2 regions of the Streptosporangium sp. NPDC001559 genome follow, and region 2 is predicted to be linked to the other one. Evidence: riboswitches for the same ligand, from Rfam matches in the RefSeq annotation. Region 2 holds a riboswitch; the other holds the start of a gene.

Region 1 (5,909 bases), on a different contig from region 2:
CCGGTGCTCACCGCGTCACCTCACTTCGACTGCGCATGTGGCACATGTCAGACTCACATGCTTGCTGGTGCACAACGTATCGACATAGGTAACAACAGTCACCTTTCCGATCAGTCAGCACCACGGTCAAACTAGTCGCCCCGCGGTGTCAGATGGAGCAGCATCCGGGTGTTTCCCAAGGTGTTCGGCTTGACGTGCTCCAGATCAAGGAACTCTGCCACACCTTCGTCATAGGAGGCGAGAAGTTCCGCGTAGACCTCCGGCGCGACGGGTGTGCCCTGGATCTGCCTGAATCCGTGCCTCGCGAAGAAATCGATCTCGAAGGTGAGACAGAAGACCCTGCGCAGTCCGAGGTCTCCGGCGACGCCGATGAGACGGGAGACGATCCGGTGGCCGATTCCCATACCCCGGCAGTCGGGGTCGACGGCGACCGTGCGAATCTCGGCCAGGTCCTCCCACAGGACGTGCAGTGCTCCGCAGCCAACGACCTTTCCCGCCACGTCGGCCACCCAGAACTCCTGGATGTCCTCATAAAGGGTGACGGTCGCCTTCTCCAGCAGGCGCGGCCCCGCTCCGGCGTAGGTGTCGACCAGGCGGCGGATGGCGCGGACGTCCGGCGTCCTGGCCCGGCGCACCGTGATCTCCGCCGACGATCCTCCCGGGACGTCGCCGGAGACCGCCACCGGCTCCCCTTCCGGGATCTCCGGGGAAACCTCGTCCCGGCCGGGTACGGCCCGCACCGGGGACTGCTGCGCAACCTGCTCCATGACTGATCAGAGTACGTCCTCGTCACCGCTTGTTTACGGCCTGCCCTTATCTCGTTCGCGGGGTCCACCGGATGACTCCCACCGTCCTCTTCGCGCCCCGGGAGGCCGCCCGGCGAGCTCGCCCCGACCGGCCCCACCCAAAGGCCCGGACCTGCGAGAATCTCCGCCCCGACGCCGGGAAAGGCGGACGCCCGGCACGACACATATGTCGATCATGAAATTGCGTGACCCGACCGTGACATTTCAGTTGCGAAAGCTCCACCGGCTTCACAGTTCTGGTTGAGCATGAACCGCCAATTGCACTAATGTCCGTCCTCGATGTCAGCACCCGTAAAGTGCTGCGCCGCCGAATCCCCGACTCGGGGAACCGGGGACCCACCCTCCAGCCGTCCCCCGGGGTGAATCCGATGTGCCACCGGCGCCTCGGTAGGGCTGCCTCGGCCCGAACCCGTCAGCTAACCCGGTAGGCGGCCGAGAGAGGAGCCTGTTGGTGAAGCGCACGCGCAACCGTGGGAGAGAGAGCGCGGGCGGGAACGCCCGCCATCGAGAACACCGGGTGCGCAGGCCGCGGTACAAGGTGGTGATCGCCGGGCTCGCCTTCGCCTCCCTGTTCCTCGGCGCCCCCTTCGCCGCGACCGCGGAGCCGAAGCCGAGTCTGCAGGAGCTCGCCAAGCAGGCGGAGAAGCTGCACACCGAGATCGAGACGCTCACCGAGCAGTACAACGGCGGGCGGGTCAAGCTCAAGCAGGCGCAGCGCGCCGCGGAGAGCGCGAAGAAGACCCTCGCCGTCAGTGAGTCACAGCTGGCCGAGCGACGCACGAAGGCCACCCTGCTCGCCCAGAGCACCTACATGGCGGGTGGGCTCGCCTCGGCGCTGGCCTTCACCCAGTCGTCCAACCCGGACACCTTCCTCGACCAGGCCACCACGAACTACGCGATCCAGCAGCAGCAGAGCGAGGAGGTCGCACAGGTCAGCAAGGCGATCGAGACCGCTAAGCGCGCGCAGGCAAGCGCCAAGGCCCGCACCGACGAGGTCAAGGACCTCCTGTCCGACCTCGGCGACCGGCGGACCAAGATCGAGCGGCTGGTGAAACGGGTCGAGAGCGACCTGTTCAGCGAGGTGCGTTCGCAGGCCGGGAGCAGCCGGGGCAGCCGGGTCAAGGTCAACGTGCCGATCATCGGCTCGGGCAAGGCCGCCGAGGCCGCCCGCTGGGCCCTCACCCAGCAGCTCAAGCCGTACGTGTGGGGGGCCGAGGGCCCCAACTCCTTCGACTGCTCCGGCCTGGTGATGTGGGCCTACCAGAAGGTCGGCATCAGCCTGCCGCACTACACGGGCGACCAGTGGACCGCGGGCACCCACATCTCCTCAAGGAGCGACCTGCGCCCGGGAGACCTCGTCTTCTTCTACAGCGACCTGCACCACGTCGGGATCTACATCGGCGCGGGCCTCATGGTCCACGCGCCGCAGACCGGCGACGTCATTCACATCGCCCCGATCGACAACCGTCCCTTCGCGGGCGGGGTGCGCATCGCCGACTGAGCCGGTTCGGCCGGCCGGACCAACCGGGCGGCCGGGCCGCCCCGAACCGCCGGCGGCGGTTCGGGGAAGGACTCACCCGGGTCGCGTACGGCCGCAGCGGCCCCTCAGGGGGCTCCTGCCGTACGCGGAGGTCCGGGACGGCATCGGGTAAGGGCTCGCCTCAGATGAGGCGTCTGCGGGCCGCCCAGGCGACGGCTTCGATGGCCGTCGCCACGCCGATGCGGTCGCAGATCCCGCGGAGTCTACGGCGGACCGTTCTTCCGCTGATGTCGAGGCGGCGTCCGACCCGGTCGACCGTGACGCCCTTGGCCAGCTCCGCCAGCAGCACGAGATCCTCATCTGTGAGGCCGACCTCGCCCATGCCCAGGAGGCTGTCGCCGCGACGGGAATCCACTTCGGGATATGCCATCTGGAGTCGCTCCCCCCGCACCTGCTAATCGAGGCGTGAGTTGTCTGGAATCAGTGTCGCCCGTCAGGAACGGTAAACGGCTTGTTCAAAGGTCGTCAAGTTCCACTCTTCATAGAGGTAGCACGCGCTGTTGACATAGTGGTCGCTACGTGAAGTACTCATGATATGTCGGCGCCTTTATGGTTAAGTCACGGACAAGTCAGGGTCCGTGGCCGGGGGCACCCGCCGCGCGCCACGTCCTCGCAGAACAAGGTTTCGCCGGAGCCCCGCCGACCACGGTCCCGGCGCTGGTCGGCCGTATGGTTATGACCTATATGTGAATTTCGCCGGAAAAAGTGGAGCCCTTCCGCGTGCTTCGCCGAGCGCCTCACTACCCCTTGACGTGGTGGTTGGAAACCCCCCGCAATGGGAGGATGCCATGCCCCAGATTTACGGCATTCGGCGCAAATCTGGCGTAACATGCCGTTTACCGTACGGTATCGAACACACTGGAAATAGAGTTTCCGTCCTCCGTTTGGCCCCAATCAAATCACCGGGCGCCGGACCCCCACACGAGACCGGGCCCGCCGCCCGGCCCGCCGTGAGGGGAGCCGGGCAACGGGCCCGGTGCAGGGAAGGAAGGGTCAGCCCGTGGGCTTGACCAGAGGGAACAGGATGGTCTCGCGGATGTTCTTACCGGTGAAGGCCATGATCAGGCGGTCCACGCCGACCCCCACGCCGCCGGTCGGCGGCATGGCGTACTCAAGGGCGGTGAGGAAGTCCTCATCGAGCTGCATGGCCTCCGGGTCGCCGCCCGCGGCGAGCAGGGACTGCTCGGTGAGACGGCGGCGCTGCTCGATCGGGTCGCTCAGCTCCGAGTAACCGGTGCCGAGCTCGGTGCCGAACCCGATCAGATCCCACTTCTCGGTCAGCAGCGGGTTGTCCCGGTGCGTCCTGGCCAGCGGGGAGGTCTCCAGCGGGTAGTCCATGACGAACGTGGGCCGGACGAGGGTGTGCTCGACGAGCTCCTCGAACAGCTCCTGCACGAGCTTGCCCTGACCCCACTTGGCGTCCCATTGGACGTCGCGCGCGTCGGCGAGCTTACGGACCTGGTCGAGCGGGGTCTCGGTCGTGACCTCCTCGCCGAGCGCCTCGGAGACCGAGCCGTAAACGGTGACCCTCGGCCACACCGGCAGCCCCAGATCGATCTCCTGGCCGTCGTGGACCACCACGGAGTGCCCGAGGGCGGCCACGACCGCCCGCTGGATCATCCGCTGGGTCAGGTCGGCTATCCCGTTGTAGTCGAGATAGGTGCCGTAGGCCTCCATCATCGTGAACTCGGGGTTGTGGGTGGCGTCCGCGCCCTCGTTGCGGAAGTTGCGGTTGATCTCGAAGACCTTCTCGATGCCGCCCACCACGAGCCGCTTGAGGTAGAGCTCGATCGCGATGCGAAGGTAGAGCTCCATGTCGTAGGCGTTGATGTGGGTCCTGAACGGCCTGGCCGCCGCCCCGCCGTGGATCGGCTGGAGCATCGGCGTCTCGACCTCCAGGAACCCCTCCTCGTGCCAGAAGTCACGGATGGACCGCACGACCGCGCTGCGGGTGTAGGCCATCTTGCGCGCCTCGTCGTTGACGATGAGGTCCACGTAGCGCTGGCGGACCCGCGCCTCGGGGTCGGTGAGCCCGGCGTGCTTGTCCGGCAGCGGACGCAGGCACTTGGAGGTGATCGTCCAGCTGTCGGCCAGGATCGAAAGCTCGCCCCTGCGGGAGGTGATGACCTCGCCCACGACGCCGATCTGGTCGCCGAGGTCGACGTCGCGCTTCCACGCCGCCAGGGACCCCTCGCCGACCCGGTCCAGGGAGATCATCACCTGGAGGTCGGCCGAGCCGTCGCGGATCGTGGCGAAGCAGAGCTTGCCGCCCGTGCGCGACAGCATGACCCGACCGGTGACGCCCACCCTGTCGCCGGTCGCGGTGTCGGCGTCGAGGCCGGCGTATTTCTCGCGGACATCGCCGTTGGTCGCGGTGCGCGGGAAGTTCACCGGGTACGGCTCGACGCCCTCCGAACGGAGACGGTCGAGCTTCTCCCGGCGCACGCGCATCTGCTCCGGCAGATCGTCGGCTGGGGTGGTCACTTCATCGGTCACAGGACAAGGTTACCGATGTCCGCCAGAGGGTGTTTCCCGCTTTTTCTCCGCAGGGAGGACCGGGCCTCAGGTGGTGTTGCGGTGGTAGATGAGCCGCAGGCCGATCAGCGTGAGCCACGGCTCGTGCACGTCGACCGAGCGCGCCTCGCTCACCACCAGGGGCGCCGCGCTGCCGGTGGCGACGACGGTGACCTCGTCGGGGTCGTCGGCCAGTTCGGCCGCCATCCGCTCGACGATGCCGTCCACCTGCCCGGCGAAGCCGTAGATGATGCCCGCCTGCAGCGCCTCGACCGTGTTCTTGGCGATCACCGAGCGGGGCCGGATCAGCTCGACCTTGTGCAACTGCGCCCCGGCCGCGGCCAGCGCGTCCACCGAGATCTCGATGCCGGGGGCCGTGACCGCCCCGACGTACTCGCCCTTGGCCGAGACCGCGTCGAAGGAGGTGGCGGTGCCGAAGTCGACGATGACGCACGGCCCGCCGTACAGCTGGATGGCGGCCAGGGCGTTGACGATCCGGTCGCTGCCGACCTCCTTCGGGTTGTCCATCCTGACCGGGACCCCGGTGCGGATGCCCGGCTCGACGATCACGGCGGTGACGTCGCCGTAGTAGCGGCGGCACATCTCCCGCATCTCGTTGAGCACGGACGGCACGGTCGAGCAGAGCACGATGCCGTCGACGTCGGTGCCCTTGAGCAGCGGCGACTGCCCGAGCAACCCCTGCAGCACGACCGCGATCTCATCGGCGGTGCGCCGGGCGTCGGTGGCGATCCGCCAGTGCTCGATGACCTCCTCGCCCTCGAAAAGGCCGAGGACGGTATGGGTGTTACCGACATCGATGGCGAGCAGCATCAGTTCCCCCGAAGGTCCAAGGCGATGTCAAGGGCCGGCGCCGAGTGGGTGAGCGCGCCAACGGCAAGATAGTCAACCCCTGTTTCGGCTACGTCACGAGCCGATTCCAAGGTCAACCCGCCGCTGGCCTCAAGCCGTGCCCTGCCCGCGACCAGCCGTACGGCCCGCGACAGCTCCTCGACGGTGAAGTTGTCCAGCAGGACCTCCTCCGCCCCTTC
Region 2 (5,909 bases):
CGACGTGATCGAGGACTCCGTCACCTACGTGAACGCCCCGCTCCTGGCCAAGGACCGCGGCGTCACCGTCGAGCTGGTGACCAGCGCGGAGAGCCCCGACTGGCGCAACGTGGTGACCGTCCGCGGCGTCCTGGCCGACGGCCGCGCCGTCTCGGTCTCCGGCACGCTCTCCGGCCCGCGGCAGGTCACGAAGATCGTCGAGGTCAACGGCTACCAGATGGAGATCGAGCCGACCGACCACCTGTCGTTCTTCACCTACGACGACCGCCCCGGCGTCGTCGGCGTCGTCGGCCGAATCCTCGGCGACCACGGCATCAACATCGCCTCCATGCAGGTCGCCAGGGACGCCAAGGGCGGCAAGGCCCTCATCGCGCTGACCGTCGACTCCGCCATCCCGGCCGAGGTGCTCGACCAGATCGGCGGCGAGATCGGCGCCGACAGCGGCCGCTCGGTCGACCTGGCCGACTGATCCCGGAGCACGGCTCCCACGGCCGCCGCCCCCGTTCGCGGGGCGGCGGCCGTCTGTTTTTCCGACTGAGCGTCGTCTCAATATATGAGAAGGCTGCACGAAGGGTGAGACAGATTTCAGGAGGCCGGTTATTATGGCTGGTAATGCGCCAGGTTCTCGTACTTATTACCTGCCGCGGCGAGGCCTGACACAGGGGCGGGCCGGCAACTCGCCGCGGTGTGATGGCGTTCGTCGGCCCCGGCTTCCCGCCGATCCGTGATCCGGATCCGCGATCCGATGAGGACCCGTGACCAGGGTCCAGGCTCCCCTTCCTCCTTCAGTCAGCTCCGTGCGAACGAGACGAGAAGCGTCATGTACGACATGTATCCCTGGAACCGTCCCGAGGACAACGAGAACGAGGCCGCCCAGGCCCTGCAGACCGCGCTGGACCGCCGCGACAACGGCGGAGTGCCCCCGCACTCCTCCTGAGCCGAGTCCTCCCGAGGCCCTCCGAGTCCACGGACGGTGCGGCGCCCGGGACCGGGAGAGGCGCGGGTCAGCGGGCGACGGCCGTACCGGCCTGGGTCGACTGCCTGATCGCCGTGTCCAGCTCCGCCTGCTCGTCGGCGAGCTCGACCCCCTTGGGGTCCGGCCGTACGGCTCCTGCGAAGCTGGCGCGGCGCCAGGCCCGCAGCTTCTCCACCTTGACCACGTCGCCGCTGCGCGGGGCGTGGACCATGTAACCGGGCTTGGTGATCATGCCGACGTGACCGAGGTTGTGGAAGAAGACCAGGTCGCCGGGCTTGAGGTTCTTCCAGGAGATCTTCCTGGCGAACGCGGAGTACTGCTGGGTCGTCGTGCGGGGCAGCCGGATGCCCGCGGCGCCGTACGCGCGGAGCATCAGGCCCGAGCAGTCGAAGCCGCCCCTGCCCGTGCCGCCCCAGACGTACGGCGTGCCGCGCTTGGACATCGCCCAGTTCAGCGCCTTCTTCCAGGCCGGGACCTTCCGCCCGGTCCCGGAGAAGCCGGCCGGGGCGGGTTCGACGGTGGGGGCGGTGAGCGGGGTCCGGGAGTTCTCCGCGGTGGGGGCCGGGTGCGCGAGGGCGAACCCGGCGGCGGCGAGCGCGAGGAGAGGAGTGGGGGAGGAGGTGGTGAGGGAGGAGTCCGCCAGTGCGACGGCGGGCGTCGCGAGGATGGTCGAGCCGGTGACGATCAGGGTCAGGACACGGGGGTAGGTCTTGCCGTTCAGGACCGTTCCTTCCATAGGGCCGGCCGGGTGAGCTGTCGGGCTCGGGCGTGGAGGTCGCCCTACGGCGCGTGGTGGCGCCGACTCGCCCCGAGGGGCCTCGTGGAAAACGCCGGGAACGTGCTCCGCCAGACGGAGTGCGGCTCGGACGCCTCGTGGACCCCGGAAGTGGTTCCCCGGCTCCGCGCGGACCGAAAGAGGGGGATGGCCTGCGCGAATTAGGCGACGATGCGAATGGCCAGGACCTTAACGAAACGGTCAAAAGATCGCAAACAGGACAAACTTTTCGGGGCTTTCCCGAGAGGGAAGTGTCCGAGGGGTGAGATCGATGGTTCGATTGTCGAGACAGAGCAGATAGGGTGCCCGGTATGGATTCGCGCAATGTTCGTCTGGCCGTCATCCCTGGAGACGGGATCGGGGTCGAGGTCGTCACCGAGGGCCTGAAGGTCCTCGAAGCCGTCGGAACGAAGGTGGAGACCACCACCTACGACCTGGGTGCCGGCCGGTACCACAGAACCGGTGAGATCCTGCCCGAGGCGGTCCTCGACGAACTGCGCGGTTACGACGCGATCCTGCTCGGCGCGGTCGGCGACCCCAGTGTGCCGCCGGGCATCCTGGAGCGCGACCTGCTGCTCAAGCTCCGCTTCGAGCTCGACCACTACGTCAACCTGCGTCCGGTCAAGCTCTTCCCCGGCGTCGCGACCCCGCTGGGCGGCTCCCGCCCCGAGGACATCGACATGGTCGTCATCCGCGAGGGCACCGAGGGCCTCTACGCGGGCGCCGGTGGTGTGCTGCGCCGTGGCACGCCGTACGAGATCGCCACGCAGGAGTCGCTGAACACCGCCTACGGTGTCGAGCGCGTCGTCCGCTACGCCTTCGAGAAGGCGCTCAGCAGGCCGCGCAAGAAGCTGTCGCTGATCCACAAGACCAACGTCCTCACCTTCGCCGGCGACCTGTGGTCCCGCACCGTCGACCGGGTCAGCCTTGAGTACCCCGACGTCGCCACCGACTACTACCACGTCGACGCGGCCTCGATGTTCTTCGTCACCCAGCCGGAGCGGTTCGACGTGATCGTCACCGACAACCTCTTCGGCGACATCATCACCGACCTCGGCGCCGCCGTCGCCGGTGGCATCGGCCTCGCGGCCAGCGGGAACGTCAACCCCGACCGCACCGCGCCCAGCATGTTCGAGCCGGTCCACGGCAGCGCCCCCGACATCGCGGGCCAGGGCAAGGCCGACCCGACCGCCACGATCCTGTCGGTCGCCATGCTCCTGGACCACCTCGGCCTGACCGAGGAGGCGGCCAAGGTCGAGCAGGCCGTGGCCGAGGACCTGGTCGAGCGCCAGACCGGGTGGGCGAGCCGTACCACCCACGAGATCGGCGACGACATCACCGCCCGAGTAGCCGGCTGACAAGCCGCCCGCACGACCCCAGACGCGCCCGGTGGCTCAGCAGAGCCACCGGGCGCGTCTTTTTTTGTTCGTCTCACCGAGCAGGCTGCCGGATTTTGGCATATATGCAGTAGTTTTCCGGTGCCTGCTCCGTTCCAGAATGGACCGTAGGTGTACTCCGCCACGAAGAGAAGGACCGCCGCCATGACCACCGCTCAGAAGCTGACCTTCGACGTGCAGCTCTCCGACCACGCTCGTTCCACAGCCGAGCGCGAGCAGGTACTGGCGAATCCCGGATTCGGTCAGACCTTCACCGACCACATGATCTCCATCGACTACACCGAGGGAGAGGGCTGGCACGACGCGCGGCTCACGCCGTACGGCCCGCTCAGCCTCGACCCGGCGACCTCGGTCTTCCACTACGCCCAGGAACTTTTCGAGGGGCTGAAGGCCTACCGGCAGGAGAACGGCTCGATCGCCTGCTTCAGGCCGTACGCCAACGCCGCCCGCTTCAACCAGTCGGCGCTGCGCATGGCCATGCCGGAACTGCCGCGGGAGGCGTTCGTCGAGTCGATCGAACTGCTCGTGCAGACCGACCGCGAATGGGTGCCGACCACCCAGGGCCACAGCCTCTACCTGCGCCCCTTCATGATCGCCACCCAGCCCGCGCTCGGCGTCAACTACCCCTCGCGGACCTACCGCTACATGGTGATCGCCTCTCCCGCGGCGGCCTACTTCGGCGCGGCCAAGGCCGTCTCGGTCTGGCTGTCCACCGAGTACACCCGCGCGGCCCCCGGTGGCACCGGCTTCGCCAAGTGCGGCGGCAACTACGCCGCGGCCTTCGTCGCGCAGCGCCAGGCCGTCGAGCAGGGCTGCGACCAGGTCGTCTGGCTCGACGCCAACGAGCACCGCTACGTCGAGGAGATGGGCGGGATGAACCTGTTCTTCGTCTACGGCGACCGGCTCCTCACCCCCGCCCTGACCGGCACCCTCCTGCCCGGCATCACCCGCGACTCGATCCTCACCCTGGCCGCCGAGCTCGGCCTGACCGCCGAGGAGGGCCGCCTGTCGATCGAGGAGTGGCAGGCGGGCTGCGAGTCCGGCGACCTCACCGAGGTCTTCGCCTGCGGCACCGCCGCCGTGGTGAGCCCGGTCGGCTCGGTCAAGGGCGCCGACCGCGCCTGGACCATCGGTGACGGCGCCCAGGGCCCGGTCACCGCCAAGGTCCGCGAGGCCCTGGTCGGCATCCAGTACGGCTCCCGCCCCGACACCCACGACTGGGTGCACAAGATCTGCTGATCTCACGGACCCGAGGCCGTCGGCGACCGGGAGCGTCAGCGACGCCACCCGGTCACCGGCGGCCTGAACTCATGAGCTCCCCCGACCGCGCCGCGAGCGCGCCGTCGGGCCGCGCGGCGTGCGCGAGTGGGCGCCGCCCCACGGCCGCCTCCGGGGAAGCCGCCTCGGGGCAGTCGTTCTCGCTGGTCAGAGCGGTCTCCGCGAACGATTTCCGGGCCCGCAGGCGGGACGGGCGTTCCAGATCCTGAGATCAATGTGTCAAGTGGTGGTTGGGTGTGGCAGACTCCAAGACACCATGTTCTACGGTCTGCTCATTATCGGCAGGCGCGCTGGCTGAAAAAGGACACCGCCAGCGCGCAGACCTCTCACGTCCGTGAGGGGTTTTTTTGTTTCTCAGAGCCGAGAGAGCGCGCGGCGAATCACATCGAAACCCCGCGAAGGAGACTGATATGGCCGACGACCGCTTCCACGTGTACGACACGACACTCCGTGACGGTGCCCAGCAGGAGGGCCTCAACCTCACGGTCGTGGACAAGCTGGCCATCGCCCGCCACCTGGACAGCCTGGGCGTCGGCTTCATCGAAGGCGGTTGGCCGGGCGCCAACCCCAAGGACACAGAGTTCTTCAGACGGGCTCGAACAGAGCTCGATCTGAAGCACGCGCAGCTAGCCGCGTTCGGCGCGACCCGCCGAGCAGGCGTCAAGGCCGCCGACGACCCGTTGGTCGCCGCGCTGCGCGAATCCGGCGCGCCGGTCGTGACCCTTGTCGCCAAGAGTCACGACCGGCACGTGGAGCTGGCCCTTCGCACGACTCTCCAGGAGAACCTCGCGATGATCCGCGACACGGTTTCTCACCTTCGTGCGGAGGGCCAGCGGGTCTTCCTCGACGCCGAGCACTTCTTCGACGGCTACAAGTCCAACCCAGCCTACGCGCTCGAAGTCCTGCGCACCGCCGCCGAGGCGGGGGTCTCGGTCATCGCCCTGTGCGACACCAACGGCGGCATGCTCCCCGACGAACTCGCCGAGGTCGTCGCCGCCGCCGTCGAGACCACGGCCAGGATCGGCATCCACTGCCACGACGACACCGGCTGCGCGGTGGCCAACACCCTGGCCGCGGTGAAGGCGGGCGCCACCCACGTACAGGGCTGCGCCAACGGCTACGGGGAGCGCTCGGGCAACGCCAACCTGTTCACCGTGGTCGCCAACCTTCAGCTCAAGCGGGGCTTCGACCTCGTCCCGAAGGAGGCGCTGGCCGACATGACCCGTATCGCGCACGCCATCACCGAGGTCACCAACGTCACCCCGAACTCCCACGCCCCCTACGTGGGCGTCTCCGCCTTCGCTCACAAGGCCGGGCTGCACGCCAGCGCCATCAAGGTCGACCCCAACCTCTACCAGCACATCGACCCCTCCCAGGTCGGCAACGACATGCGCATGCTCGTCTCCGACATGGCGGGCCGCGCCTCCGTCGAGCTCAAGGGGCGCGAACTCGGCTACGACCTGTCGCAGGACACCTCGCGTGT

The links. A riboswitch is a leader RNA that binds a small molecule or an ion and turns the genes downstream of it on or off. The one in region 2 is predicted to bind cyclic di-AMP.
Region 1: linked by a shared signal. The riboswitch ahead of ACFYY8_RS28590 (NlpC/P60 family protein) and the one ahead of ACFYY8_RS27745 (C40 family peptidase) in region 2 are both predicted to bind cyclic di-AMP.

Annotation. Positions count from the first base shown of each region.
Region 1 covers NZ_JBIAVG010000014.1:82,310-88,218, forward strand. The annotation lists gene ACFYY8_RS28585 (amino-acid N-acetyltransferase) at 132-767, opposite strand; cyclic di-AMP (ydaO/yuaA leader) riboswitch at 1,102-1,252, shown strand; gene ACFYY8_RS28590 (NlpC/P60 family protein) at 1,258-2,307, shown strand; gene ACFYY8_RS28595 (LuxR family transcriptional regulator) at 2,468-2,716, opposite strand; gene lysX (bifunctional lysylphosphatidylglycerol synthetase/lysine--tRNA ligase LysX) at 3,340-4,797, opposite strand; gene ACFYY8_RS28605 (type III pantothenate kinase) at 4,909-5,691, opposite strand; gene ACFYY8_RS28610 (L-aspartate oxidase) at 5,691-5,909, opposite strand, start outside.
Region 2 covers NZ_JBIAVG010000013.1:153,309-159,217, reverse strand. The annotation lists gene serA (phosphoglycerate dehydrogenase) at 1-469, shown strand, start outside; gene ACFYY8_RS27745 (C40 family peptidase) at 1,005-1,712, opposite strand; cyclic di-AMP (ydaO/yuaA leader) riboswitch at 1,700-1,914, opposite strand; gene ACFYY8_RS27740 (3-isopropylmalate dehydrogenase) at 2,063-3,109, shown strand; gene ACFYY8_RS27735 (branched-chain amino acid aminotransferase) at 3,293-4,387, shown strand; gene cimA (citramalate synthase) at 4,837-5,909, shown strand, end outside.